DNA from 2 places in the Microbacterium sp. P2_F9 genome. Region 2 is predicted to be linked to the other one. Evidence: predicted binding sites of a transcription regulator. Region 2 holds the regulator's gene; the other holds the start of a gene.
The links. Region 2 encodes LexA, which represses DNA repair genes until DNA is damaged. Its sites were predicted from a motif close to TCGAACANNTGTTCGA; they were not measured.

Region 1 (8,389 bases), on a different contig from region 2:
GGTCCGGGGTGTGGGCAGTCGCGCGGGCGGCACTGCAGCTCACGGCGTTGAGCCTCGTGCTGACCGGGATCATCCAGGATCCGCTGTGGGTGGCGCTCGGGCTGGTCGTCATGCTCGTCGCCGCCATCTGGACTGCGGCACGACGGGCGGGGATGCCGCTGCGGGGCGTGTACCCGCTCGCCCTCTCGATGCTCCTCGGTCCGCTCGTGGTCATGACTGTCGCGTTCGCCAGCGGGGCTATCGAGCTCTCGCCCCGCTACGCACTCGCGATCGGCGGGATCATCATCGGCAACACGATGACCGTCGCCATCCTCACCCAGCGGATCCACCGCGCTGCCGTGCACGATCACTGGGACGAGGTCGAAGGCTGGCTCGCGCTCGGCGCGACGCCATGGGAGTCCACGCGCGACCTGGCCCGCGGTGCGATCCGCACCTCGCTGCTGCCCTCGATCGACCAGACCCGCACGACCGGGATCGTCGTGCTGCCCGGTGCGTTCGTCGGCGCGATCTTCGCGGGCGCGTCGCCCTTCGAAGCCGGCAGGTTCCAGCTCGTGGTCCTCGCCGGGATCCTGGCGGCCGGTGCACTCACAGCGACGACGCTGCTGCGGATGACGGGCGCGGCCGTGACGCGACCCGAGGGCGCTGAGCCTGCCGCGCGGAAGCCCTGACACAGCCACGGAAGTTCCGCGGTCGTTGAGCGAGCAGCTTGTACTCCGGGTCGTTGAGCGAGCGACTCGCAACCCGGGTCGTTGAGTGAGCAGCTCGCACTCCCCGTCGTTGAGCGAGCGAAGCGAGACGAAACGCGGCGGTGAGACTTACTGATGGCGCCATCAGTGGCGGAGGACGGCGTCCTGGAGTCGGGTTTTCGAGCTGGTGACGGGGCGCCATCGGAGGGTGGCGTCGCACCAGCTGGGGGCGCGTACTTCGGGGACGCCGTGGTTCATTCGGATCTTCCAGCCGTGCCAGTCGATGAAGCGGTGGTGGAACCAGCAGAGCAGCACCCCGTTATCGGTGTGGGTGGGGCCGCCGTTGACGTGCTCGAGAACGTGGTGGATTTCGCACCATCCGGCGGGGATGCCGCAGCCGGGGATGATGCACCCGCCGTCGCGGAGGGCGATCGCGCGGCGCTGGTGCCGGTTGAACACGCGCTCCTCGATGCCGATCCGTACGATGCGGCCGTCGTCGCGGGAGGTGATCCGCTGGATGCTGCCGGCGCAGCCGACATGCAGCGCCGCCGCCATGCCGAGGGGCAGGTCGCAGCCTTGGGCGTGCGCGTAGCCCTCCCCGCGTTGGGCGTCTTCTTCACGGACGGACACGACCAGGGTCGGGGCGGCGCCGCCGATCGTGGGCAGCAGCCCACTGGACGCCGCCACCGACAGGGCGCTCGCGAGCGCATCGTGCTGCTGCTGCGCCCGCGTCCGGAAGTCACGCGGGATCACCGCGTCATCGGGCTCGCCGTCGCCGGGGGAGTCTTCGGTGAACCGGACGCCGTGATAGGCCGGGTTGGTGTGCGCGTCGAAGATCATCTGCAGCTGCGCGGCCACCTCGGGCATGAGATTCCCCCGGCACGGCACGCCCCCGTCGGTCGGGGACCCGAGCGTGAACGAGCGCTTGCGCTCGGTCATCCGCTCCCGCGGTTCGGCGCCATCCTGATCCAGCGCGATCGACCASGCCTGCGCCTGCACCCGCAGGAGGTCGGCRCCCATCGGCGGCGCGSCRTCCGGGCCCTCGCCGCGCACTTCGGCGGCCAGTGCCGCGTCGGCGGCGAGCAGCTCCTCCCGCGGAATCCGCGACCCGGCGGAGAGCAGCGGGCCGGCGACCGCGACCACCCCATCGACCCCGACAAGCCCGTCGCACAGCGCCGCGCGCATCGCCGGAAGCGCCGGCTCCAGCAGCTCACCGGTGGTGAGCGACACCTCACCCCGCACGGCCCCCGAGGCGCGGCGCAGCCGCGAGACGGTCGACCGGGAGGCGAGGGTGGCGCGCTCCACCAACTCGCTGACGTCATGGCAGCCGAAACGCGTCGTCATCCGATCGTCCCGATCACCCGACGACGACCGCGTCTCGACCTCGCCGACCGCCTCGATCAGCACCGCATCGAGCCGCCGGCCGATACGCGCCGTCGTCGACAGCAGCTCGACGATCCCGGGTTCGTTGGCGATCCTCAGAGCCCCATCGGTGAGAGCCTCGGATACGACCTCAGCGATCATCGCGTCGAGTGCGTCGAGGCGGTCGATGAGGTCTTTCATACCCCAATTCTGCTGAGGGCCACCGACATTCCGACCCCGAAATCAGCCTGATCAGAAGAAGTTTTCAAACAACTTTTCGAGGCTCGGCGGCGAGCCTGTCGCACGCGGTCGACGCGAGGTATCGACGCCGGACGCCGCTACCAAGACCCGTTCAGCGGCCTCGCCCAGCCAGCCCCGACACGCCCTCCGCAAGGCGCAGATCATCGATCTGGTGACCGTCTCGACCGCCTGGTGGATCGGGCACCATTCAGCCCAGATCCGAATGACTTCCGGCCCGCAGCAGCGGGATGCCGTGCCGCGTCGGCAATCAGGCCATGCACCGCCCAGAGACACCGACCAGCCGCGGGTATGGGCCCGACGGGGGAACAGAAAAAGGAGGCCGCATCGGCCTCCGCACTTCCAGAATATCGCCGGGAGGGGGCCTTGCCGCAAGGCCCCCCTGTTGACGCATACTGAACGGCCGCGTACCTCGCCCGCCCCGAGGTAAGCGCGCCGCAGAACGGAGGCCGCACACCCGATGACCCCCTTGACCACCAGCGCATTCGACCTTCCCGACCGGCTCTCCGCCAAGGCCGATCCCGCGCTGATCGCCGGCGACGAACAGCGTTTCGCGGCGATCGCGGAGACCCTCGAGCGGTCGATCGCCGACCTGTCCGCTCGACTCGACGCGGTGCGCAAGGCGCCGACGGGAGGCGGCCAGGCCGCGCTGGACCGTGACCTCGAGGTCCACCGGCTCAGCGCACGCCTGAGCACCCTCCGCCGGTTCGGTCTCGACCTGTGCCTCGGGCACATGGTCCCAGAAGGCGGCGCGGAGCCCATCTACATCGGACGACTCGGTCTCACCGATGCCACCGGCATCCGACTGCTCGTGGACTGGCGATCCCCCGCCGCCGAGCCGTTCTTCGGCGCCACCCATGCCAACCCGATGGGGCTCGTGAGCCGCCGCCGCTACCGCTGGTCGCGCGGCCGGATCAGCGATTACTGGGACGAGGCATTCACTCCGGAGGGACTCGAACGGCGCGCGGCGCTCGACGACGACGATGCGTTCATCGCGAGCCTCGGCGCCGACCGGACAAGTCGCATGCGCGATGTGCTCTCGACGATCCAGGCCGACCAGGACGCCATCATCCGCGCCGGATCGCACGGCGCCCTGGTCGTGGACGGCGGCCCGGGCACCGGCAAGACCGTGGTGGCGCTGCACCGCACCGCCTACCTGCTCTACTCCGACCCGCGCATCGGCCGCGGCGGCGGCGGAGTGCTGTTCGTCGGTCCGCACCAGGCGTACCTGGCGTACGTCGACGACATCCTCCCGAGTCTTGGCGAAGACAGCGTGCAGATCTGCACGCTGCGCGACCTGATCGCCGAGGGGGCGGAAGCGGATGCCGAGACCGATCCGGAAATCGCGCGTCTGAAGTCGTCCGCGACCCTGGTGAACGCGATCGAGGCCGCGGTCCGGCTCTACGAGCGACCGCCCACACAGGAGCTGATGGTCGAGACACCGTGGACCGATGTGTGGCTCACCGAAGCGGATTGGGCGGAGGCGTTCGACTCCGCGGAGCCCGGAGCGCCGCACAATGAGGCGCGGGATCAGGTGTGGGAGACGCTGCTCGAGATCCTCGTCGACCGGCGCCCCGCGGGCATGCCCACGGCGATGTTCCGTCGCGAGCTCGGGCAGAACGAGGAGCTCCTGCGCACCTTCGGCCGCGCATGGCCGATCCTCGATCCGAACGCGCTCGTCGCGCAGCTGTGGACGTCGCCGGCATTCCTGCAGCGATGCGCGCCCGGGCTGAACGCAGACGAGGTCGCGGTGCTCCAGCGCAGTGATGGCCACACCTGGACCGTCTCCGACCTGCCGTTCCTGGATGCCGCGATCCGCCGGATCGGCGACCCCCAGGCATCCCGGCGCCGCCGGCAGCGCGAGGCGACCCTCGCCGCGGAACGCGAGGAGATGAGCAGGGTCGTCGACCATCTCATCGCCGGCGACGACTCCGAGATGTCGGTCATGTCGATGCTCCGAGGGCAGGACTTCCAGAACACCCTCGACGACGGCACCACCGCCCTTCCGGGCGGCGACCCCGACCTGCTCGCCGGTCCGTTCGCGCACATCGTCGTCGACGAGGCGCAGGAGCTGACGGATGCCGAGTGGCAGATGCTGCTCGCCCGCTGCCCGTCCAGAAGCTTCACGATCGTCGGTGACCGCGCGCAGGCCAGACACGGCTTCACCGAGTCCTGGGAGGAGCGGCTCGGCAGGGCGGGGTTCACCCGCACGAGCATCGCTGCGCTGAACATCAACTACCGCACCCCGGCGGAGGTCATGGCCGAGGCCGAACCGGTGATCCGCGCGGCCCTGCCGGATGCGAATGTGCCGACGTCGATCCGCAGCAGCGGCGTCCCGGTCCGGCATGGTTCGCTCGCCGAACTCGATGCGATCCTCGCGGCCTGGGCTGCCGAGCACGCCGAGGGCGTCGCCTGCGTCATCGGGCATCCCGCGTTCACACCGACGTCGCGGGTGCGCTCGCTGACCCCGGAGTCGTCGAAGGGGCTCGAGTTCGATCTGGTCGTGCTCGTCGAGCCGGACGCCTTCGGGACCGGCATCGAGGGCGCGGTCGACCGCTATGTCGCGATGACCCGGGCGACCCAGCAGCTCGTCATCCTGACGGCCGGGTGACCGGGCCCGCCGGTCCCTGAGCTTGTCGAAGGGACGGCAGGATGGAGCGCATGGTTCCCGCCGCACTGCCTCTGACCGAGATGCCGTCCCCGCAATTCGTCATGTCGGCGGAGGGGCACCGCATCGCCACGTATTCCTGGGGATCGGATGCCGCACCCACCGTCCTGTGCGTGCATGGTTTCGCGTCCAGCACTCTGGACAACTGGGTGAAGACGGGGTGGGTGCGCGACCTCCTCCGCGCCGGCTTCCGCGTGCTCGGCGTGGACCAGCGCGGACACGGTGCGAGCGACAAGCCGCACGATCCGCGCGACTACTCGATGCGCGCGCTCGTCGGCGACCTGCTGGAGGTGCTCGACACCTATCTGCTGGACACGGTGCTCTACAGCGGCTACTCCATGGGCGGGCGCGTGGGGTGGCAGCTGCTGGTGGACGCGCCGGACCGAGTGATCCGCGGGGTGCTCGGCGGCATCCCCGACGGGCGGCCGCTCGCCCGGATGCGGCTCGACGAGGCGCGCGCGTACGTGGAGGACGGCATCCCCATCGACGACGCGGTCACCCAGAACTATGTGACCCTCGCCGAGCGCGTGCCGGGCAACGACCTGCGCGTGCTGATCGCGCTGACCGAGGGCATGCGCCTCGGCGACGCGGATCCGGACCCTGCCCGTCCGCCGCAGCAGCCTGTGCTGTTCGCGACCGGCAGCGACGACGGCATCCTCGAGGCCTCGAAGCGCCTCGCCTCCGCGGCGCCCCACGGCGAGTTCCTCGAGATCCCTGGCCGGCACCACTTCAACGCACCGGGCTCGCGCGCGTTCCGCGAGGCCGCCATCGCCTTCCTCTCGTCGCCCGGTCCCTGAGCTTGTCGAAGGGTGCCACAACGCGAAAGGGCAGGTCCCCGCGAACGGGAACCTGCCCTTTCGGCAGTCGGCGCTACAGGCTCAGGCCGTGCCCGAACCGGAACAGCGGGTCGACGGTGTCGAACGGCACGTCCGGACGGTTCGCCGCGACCGCGGACATCGAACGCGGCAGGTCGAACGGCAGCCGCCCCTTCGGCTCGGCCGCACCGGTGAGCACGTCCAGCAGCGCTGCGGCACTGGCGCCCCAGTTCAGCGTGACCCCGGCGGCGGCGTCGACGATCGGCTCAAGGATCGCCGGGCGATCAGCGAGGACGTCGACGATCGTGGGCACTGCCGCGGCGATCTCGCGCACGTGGTCGATGACCTCGTGCGAGTAGTCGAGCGAGCCCGCGTGGAAGAAGTTCTCGAACATCGTGTCGCGCTGCTCGAACGGCGCCGCCAGGCGCAGGATCGCGGCATCCGCGTCGATCGGCGAGTCGACGACGGTGCCGTAGCGCCCCGCGACCTCGGGGTCGATGCCCTCCACGTAGAGCCGCAGCCCCGGGGAGAGCGGAAGCGCGGGCGCGGCATCGCTGTCGGCCCACCCGGAGCGCAGCGGGCGGTTCGTGACCACCGTGATCGACGCACGCTGGGCGGCCTCACCGGCCGCCCGGAAGTCCGCCCGGCCGACGATCTCATCGGCGGCGTCCTCGTCGACGAACGGGTCGTCGAAGAGGCCCAGCTCGAACTTCTCGCGGAGGATGCGCGCCGCCGAGACGTTCAGGCGCTCTTCGCTGACCTCGCCGGTGGCGACGAGGTCGAGCAGCAGCTCGGGGCAGGCTTCGCCGCCGAACTGATCGACGCCCGCCTCGAGGACCTTCACCATGCGCTCGCGCGGGGTCAGGTGCTCGACGCCCCAGGCACGCGCCGGGAACGGCTGGCCGAAGATCTCCGCGTCGTTGATGAGGCCCCAGTCGGTGCAGACGAGTCCGTCGAACCCGAAGCGCTCGCGCAGCAAGCCCGTGATGACTGACTTGTTGAAGCCGAAGCCGACCTCTTCGTACTCGGTGCCGACCGGCATGCCGTAGTACGGCATGACCTGACGCGTGCCGGCCTCGAACGCCGCCTCGAAGGGCTTCAGGTGCAGCTCGAACTGGCCGCCGGGGTAGACCTGCTCGCGCCCATACGGGAAGTGCGGGTCTTCGCCGTCACGCTGCGGGCCGCCGCCGGGGAAGTGCTTGGTCATCGTCGAGACCGAACCGGGTCCGAACGACGATCCCTGGAAGCCGCGGATGTACGCGGCGCCGAGGCGCCCGGAAAGCTCGGCGTCCTCACCGAAGGTCGCCACGGCGCGCGCCCACCGGGGCTCGGTGGCGAGGTCGACCTGCGGGTGGAGGGCGACGCGCAGTCCGACCGCGATGTACTCCTGGCGGGCGATGTCGGCGAACCGCTCGACGAGCTCCTCGTCGCCGATCGCCGCGAGGCCCATGGTCTCGGGCCACTGCGAGAACGGCCCCGCCATCATCGCGGTGCCCGGGTTGTCGCTGAAGGAGTGGCGCGGGTCGGTCGAGACCGTCACCGGAATGCCGAGTCGCGTCGACGCTGCGAGCTCCTGCAGGGCGTTGTGCCAGGCCGCGATGTCGCGACCGCGGGGCGCGGCGCCGAGCAGGTTGAAGTGCGTCATCTTGCGGCCGTCGACGTACTCACGGGCCGACGGCGTCGCGAACGCGGGGTTCGCCTCGTCGAGGTCGCCGATGGTGATCATCGTGTGGAAGAACAGCCCTGCCTTCTCTTCGAGGGTCATCGCCTCGAGCAGAAGGGCGACGCGCTCCTCCACGGGAGCATCTGCGTCGAGCCAAGGGCGGGTTGCGACGGATGCCGCGGCATCCGTCGTCATGATGTCGGTCATTTCTCTCCTGCGCATTGCCGGGCGTGTCTCTGCCATCGGCGTCGGGGCAGTCTACCCAGCCCGTCTTTGCGCTTTCCTGAGTGGCGCTCGGTTTTAGCGCGGTACGCCGCGGACCGCGCGGCCAGGGTAGGCCTCGGTGTCCAGCCGACCGTCGCGGATGACGAACGACCCTCCGACGATCAGGTGGCGGACGCCGCTGGACGGGCGGACCGGGTCGGCGACCGAGGCGTTGTCGGTGATCGCAGAGGGATCGAGCACGACGAGATCGGCATCCGATCCGGGGGCGAGGTGTCCCTTCGACCGCATCGCCGGCGCGACGTCATCGAGCACGCGGGCGGGAAGATACGAGCAGCGCCGGAAGGCTTCGACCCAGTCCCAGTCCCCGTGTTCGCGCACCATGAGGCGCAGGCTTCGCGCGAAGGTCCCCGCGGTGCGCGGATGGGTGGACGCACCGGGCGGCAGCGGCCACTCCCTGGAATCGGCGCGGCCGTCGGGCCACTCCACCGGCATCGCGTCGCTCGCGACGATCGAGTCGGGGTACGCGAGCGCCTGATGCAGACGCTCGCGATCGGCCGGATCGCGCTCATCGAGGAACTCGACGAAGCAGGTGGCTCCGGGATCAAGGCTGCGCAGCTCATCGAGGCGCCGCGCGTCGGCGATCCGCTCTCCGGTGCCGAGCATGATGATGCTCGAGGGTCTGAGTCCGGCCGCGGGCAGGCGGTCGGGAGCG
Region 2 (5,500 bases):
CGTCGAGCCCGACCGCGATGACGTCGCCGTAACGGCTGATCACGTCGGCTGCCCACTCCGGGTTCTCCAGAGCCGCGGTGCCGAGGTTGATCCGTGCGGCGCCGGACTCCAGTGCCGCCTCCAGCGACTCGTCGTCGCGGATGCCGCCGGAGACCTCGACCTGCACGCCGCGCACGTGCTTGATCACCTTGCGGATCACGCTCGCGTTGCTGCCCCGCCCGAAGGCGGCGTCGAGGTCGACGAGGTGGATCCACCGCGCGCCCTGACGCGCGAAGTCGAGCGCAGCGTCGACGGGGTCGCCGTAGTTCGTCTCGGTGCCCGCCTCACCCTGCGTCAGGCGAACCGCCTTGCCGCCGGCGACATCCACGGCGGGAAGGAGGATCAGTTCGGGAGGGGACGCGAAGTCGTTCATGGATCCTCAGGAAGATGTCGTGGCGGCGCCTCGGCGCCGCGGGGAAGGCACGAATTCAGAGAGTAGCCCCGCCGAGCACGCCGATCCAATTGGACAGGAGTCGGATGCCGGCAGAGCCGGACTTCTCGGGATGGAACTGGGTGGCAGACAGCGGGCCGTTCTCGACAGCGGCGATGAACGGAGCCCCGTGGGTGGACCAGGTGACCGCGGGCTTCGGGAATGGGGGCTGCACATCCAGGAGCCACTTCTGGGCGCCGAACGAGTGGACGAAGTAGAACCGCTCGTCCTCGATGCCGCGGAACAGGCGCGAGCCCTCCCCCGGGTCGACGGTGTTCCAGCCCATGTGCGGCAGCACCGGTGCGTCGAGTTCGGTCACGACGCCTGGCCACTCGCCGAACCCCTCGGTGTCGACTCCGCGCTCGACCCCGAGTTCGAACATGACCTGCATGCCGACGCAGATGCCCAGCACATGCCGACCGCCGGCGAGGCGCCGTTCGATGAGCTCGCCCGCGCGCACCGCGTTCAGCGCGTCCATGACGGCGCGGAACGCGCCGACCCCGGGCACGACGAGTCCGTCGGCGTCGCGGATGAGGCCGCGATCCGCGGTCAGGCGTGCGTCGGCCCCGGCCGCAGCGAGAGCCTTGACCGCGGAGTGCACATTCCCCGAGCCGTAGTCGAGCACCGCGACGAGCGGTCGGCTCACAGGGCGCCCTTCGTCGAGGGCACGCCGTCGACGAGCGGGTCGAGCGCTTTCGCCTGGCGGAACGCGCGGGCGAAGGCCTTGTACTCGGCCTCCGCGATGTGGTGCGGATCGCGCCCGGACAGCACGCGCACGTGCACGGTGAGCGCGGCGTTGAACGAGATGGCCTCGAACGTGTGCCGCACCAGCGAACCGGTGAAGTGGCCGCCGATGAGGTGGTGCTCGAAACCGGCCGGCTCGCCGGTGTGGACGAGATAGGGCCGGCCCGAGATGTCCACGACCGCCTGGGCGAGGGCCTCGTCGAGGGGCACGAGCGCGTCGCCGTAGCGCGAGATGCCGGTCTTGTCACCAAGCGCCTCGCGGATGCTCTGACCGAGCACGATCGCGACGTCTTCGACGGTGTGGTGCGCGTCGATCTCCGTGTCGCCCGACGCACGCACGGTGAGGTCGGTGAGCGAGTGCTTCGCGAACGCGGTCAGCAGGTGGTCGAAGAACGGGACTGTCGTGTCGATGTGGCTTCGGCCGGTGCCGTCGAGGTTGACTTCGAGCTCGACGGTCGATTCGCTCGTCGCGCGGCGCAGTGAAGCGGTGCGTCCGGTCATGCCGCCGAGTCTATCGAGGCCAGCGCCTCCAGGAACGCCGTCGTCTCGTCCTCGGTCCCGGCGGTCACGCGAAGATGGCGCGCGATGCCGACATCCCGGATGAGCACGCCACGGTCGTAGAGGGCCTGCCAGGTGGCGGCAGGATCGTCGACGCCGCCGAAGAGGACGAAGTTCGTCCACGACTCGTGCGGTTCGTAGCCGAGCGCCTCGAGCGTCGCGGACGTGCGGTCGCGCTGCGCGACGATCTCGTCGACCATCCGCAGCATCGTCTGCGCGTGGCGCAGGGCCGCCGTCGCCGCAGCCTGGGTCAGCGCACTCAAGTGGTACGGCAGCCGCACGAGGCGAAGCGCGTCCACGACCGCGGGATCGGCGGCGAGGTAGCCCACGCGGGCACCCGCGAACGCGAAGGCCTTGCTCATCGTCCGCGAAACCACGAGCCGCTCGCGGCCGGGCAGCAGCGTGAGGGCGGACCGCTCGTCGCGCGGGGCGAACTCCTGGTACGCCTCGTCGACCACCACGATCCCCTGGGTGGCGTCATAGACCGCCTCGATGACGTCGAGCGTCATGGGCGTGCCGGTCGGGTTGTTCGGCGCGCACAGGAAGACCACATCGGGTGCGGCCTGTTCGACCTGGGCTGCCGCGCTCTCGGCGTCGACGGTGAAATCGTGCCGGCGCTCCCCCGCGATCCATGATGCGCCGGTGGCGCGGGCCAGCAGCGGGTACATCGAGTACGTCGGCGCGAACCCGAAGGCGGTGCGGCCAGGACCGGCGAAAGCCTGCAGGACATGCTGCAGGACCTCGTTGGATCCGTTCGCCGCCCAGAGCTGATCCGCCGTGAGGCCATGCCCCAGGTACTCCGCGAAGCCTTCGCGGAGAGCGGTGAACTCACGGTCGGGGTAGCGATTGATGTCGCGCAGCGCCAGTGCGATCGAGTCGAGGATGTCGTCGGCCACTTCCTGCGGGACAGGATGCGTGTTCTCGTTGACGTTGAGTGCGACGGGGAGCGGCGCCTGCGGTGCGCCATAAGGCGTCATACCACGCAGATCGTCACGAAGGGGCAGTCGATCGAGGCTCACCCCTCCCATCGTAGAGGCGACGGGATCAGTGGGCGGGCGCGTACTCGGCGGGAATGGCGATGCGCTGTCCTGCCGCCACTGTGACGCCCTCGAGAGCGTTCAGCCGGACGATGGCATCCACGACATCGCGCGGGTCAGCAGTCGGCGCGACCTCTTCGGCGATCGACCAGAGCGAGTCGCCCGCGGCGACCGTGATCGTCGTGAAGGAGCCCGCCGGAGCCCCGGCATCGCGCGACGCGAGTGCCGCCCCGCCGCTGATCACCGCGATGCTCAGTGCCACCACCGCGGGGAACGCCGCCATGGTCGCCAGCACGCGGCGACCGCGTGTCGTGAGACGAAGTCGCGTGCCGCCCACAGCGGTCGCACCGACGGCGGAGATGCGGTGTGTCGCAGCGCCCGAGAATCCGATGGCGGTCATGAGGTCCTCCTGAGAGTGGGGAGAGGTTCGCATCCGGAACTCGGCCGGGAGCGCCGGATGCGAATCTCTCTTCCGAAGTTATCTTCGATGCAATATCCTGTCAAGTGCGGTGGAACACAGCAGTTCCTCGAACACGAAACGCGGCGAGTCTGCTTCGCTCCACCTGCCTGACCGGATACGGTTTCGACAGGAACAGCCCATCAGGGACCTCCGACATTCGAAGAACGATGCACCTCAGGGGCGCGAGACAGGAGCTGGGACGATGACCGAGGCAACCGGCCGCGAGAAGCCGCAGACCCGGCGACGCAAGAGCCTGAGCGACAAGCAGCTCGCCATCCTGGAGGTGATCCAGCGATCGATCGCCCGGCACGGCTATCCGCCGAGCATGCGCGAGATCGGCGACGCGGTCGGCCTCAAGTCCCTCTCGAGCGTGACCCACCAGCTGAATCAGCTCGAGCTCAGCGGCTATCTGCGCCGCGACCCGGGCAAGACCCGCGCGATGGAGGTGCTCATCGATCTCCCGGGAAGCGCCACCGAGAATCCCGCCGACTCCGGTCCTGTGGTCGGCGACGCCGCCATGGTGCCCCTCGTCGGGCGGATCGCCGCCGGCGTCCCCATCACGGCCGACCAGCAGGTCGAGGAGATCTTCCCGCTGCCCCGTCAGCTGGTCGGCAAGGGCGATCTGTTCATGTTGAAGATCGTCGGCGAGTCCATGATCGACGCGGCGATCTGCGATGGCGACTGGGTGGTCGTCCGATCGCAGCCCACCGCCGAGAACGGCGACATCGTCGCTGCGATGCTCGACGGCGAAGCCACGGTGAAGACCTTCCGGAGGCGCGACGGGCACACCTGGCTGCTCCCCCGCAACTCCGCCTTCGAACCGATCCTCGGCGACGACGCGGTCGTCCTCGGCAAGATCGTCGCGGTCCTCAGAGCCGTCTGATCGGTGAATTCTCGCCCATGACGGGCGATGATTCCCCGCGCGGCATGGCACTCGGACTGCAACGACCGGCAGAATGGCCGAAGGCGCGGGGGTGCGCCAGACGAGAGGGGGCCGTCGTGGCCGCAACCGAGATCGACGAACTCCGCGAACAGCTGGCACGGCTCGAGGCGGAGAACACCGCGCTCCGCGACGTCACCGCGCCGACGACGCCCATCCCGCCAGCAGCGGCGAAGCGGCAGCGAGAACCCGGCCGCTGGCGCGCCTTCGTCTCGGCGCTGATCATCGTGATCGCCACGCTCCTGGTTCCCATCGCGATCGTGAGCGCGTGGGCACGCGTGCAGCTCGTCGACGAGGATGCGTTCGTCAGCACTCTCGCGCCCCTCGCCGAGGACCCCGCCGTCCAAGGCATGATCATCGACGAGACGATGGACGCCATCACGGCCCAGGTCGACTTCAGCGAGCTGACGTCGAACGTCTTCGACGGCATCGCCGACCTCGGCCTGCCGCCGCGTGCCGCCCAGGCACTCGATCTGCTGAAGGCCCCCGCAGCCGACGGTCTCGAGAATCTCGTGAACACGACAGTCACGCGGGTCATCGAGTCGGATGCCTTCGCCGATGTCTGGGCGACGACGACGCGTGCCGCGCACCGCGCCCTCACCGCCGCTGCGACATCGGACGGCGGCGGGATCGTCGTCATGACCGACGACGGCGTCGGCATCCAGCTCGGCGCGATCGTGGAACGCGTCAAGCAGAACCTCGAAGACCGTGGTGTCGGGGTGGCCCAGATGATCCCAGCGGTCGACAAGGTCGTCATCATCGGCACGGGTGAGACGCTCCTCGCGATTCGCACGACCTACGCGATCGCCTCCACGCTCGGATACTGGCTCCCGATCATCACACTCGCCCTCTTCGCGCTCGGCATCCTCATCGCCCGCCGACGGAGCGTCGCCATCATCGGAACCGGTGTCGGCTTCCTGATCGGCGGTGGCGCGCTGGCACTCGGGTTCGCGGCCGGATACCCGGTGATGGGCCAAATCGCCGTGCAGCTCGATCTATCGGTGGCCGGGCTCGACGTCATCTACAGCCAGCTGATCGGTTCGATGCACCAGACCGCGGCGATCATCGCACTGCTGGGTGTCTTCATCGGAGTCCTCGGGTGGTTCATGGGCCGCTCGTCCGCGGCAGCCCGCTCGCGCAGCTTCATCCGGGGAGTCAACTCGTCGGCACGCCGCTGGTTCGCGGCGCGCGGGCTGAACACGGGAGCGTTCGGGATCGCGCTCGCGCGCTACCGAGTGCTCATCCGCGTCGTCATCGCCGTGCTCGCCGTGCTCTGGCTCTTCGCACTGCGT

Region 1: the regulator LexA is predicted to act here: its motif matches at 2,314-2,329, upstream of AC1DVT_RS06505 (HNH endonuclease signature motif containing protein).

What each region holds. Positions count from the first base shown of each region.
Region 1 is NZ_JBFUFC010000040.1:864-9,252, reverse strand. Features, by position in the region: gene AC1DVT_RS06510 (ABC transporter permease) at 1-668, shown strand, start outside; gene AC1DVT_RS06505 (HNH endonuclease signature motif containing protein) at 831-2,249, opposite strand; gene helR (RNA polymerase recycling motor ATPase HelR) at 2,767-4,917, shown strand; gene AC1DVT_RS06495 (alpha/beta fold hydrolase) at 4,968-5,771, shown strand; gene AC1DVT_RS06490 (glycoside hydrolase family 3 protein) at 5,845-7,659, opposite strand; gene AC1DVT_RS06485 (amidohydrolase family protein) at 7,753-8,389, opposite strand, start outside.
Region 2 is NZ_JBFUFC010000067.1:12,209-17,708, forward strand. Features, by position in the region: gene priA (bifunctional 1-(5-phosphoribosyl)-5-((5-phosphoribosylamino)methylideneamino)imidazole-4-carboxamide isomerase/phosphoribosylanthranilate isomerase PriA) at 1-412, opposite strand, end outside; gene hisH (imidazole glycerol phosphate synthase subunit HisH) at 468-1,115, opposite strand; gene hisB (imidazoleglycerol-phosphate dehydratase HisB) at 1,112-1,714, opposite strand; gene AC1DVT_RS09150 (histidinol-phosphate transaminase) at 1,711-2,799, opposite strand; gene AC1DVT_RS09155 (LysM peptidoglycan-binding domain-containing protein) at 2,816-3,208, opposite strand; gene lexA (transcriptional repressor LexA) at 3,471-4,151, shown strand; partial or broken gene AC1DVT_RS09165 (hypothetical protein) at 4,268-5,500, shown strand, end outside.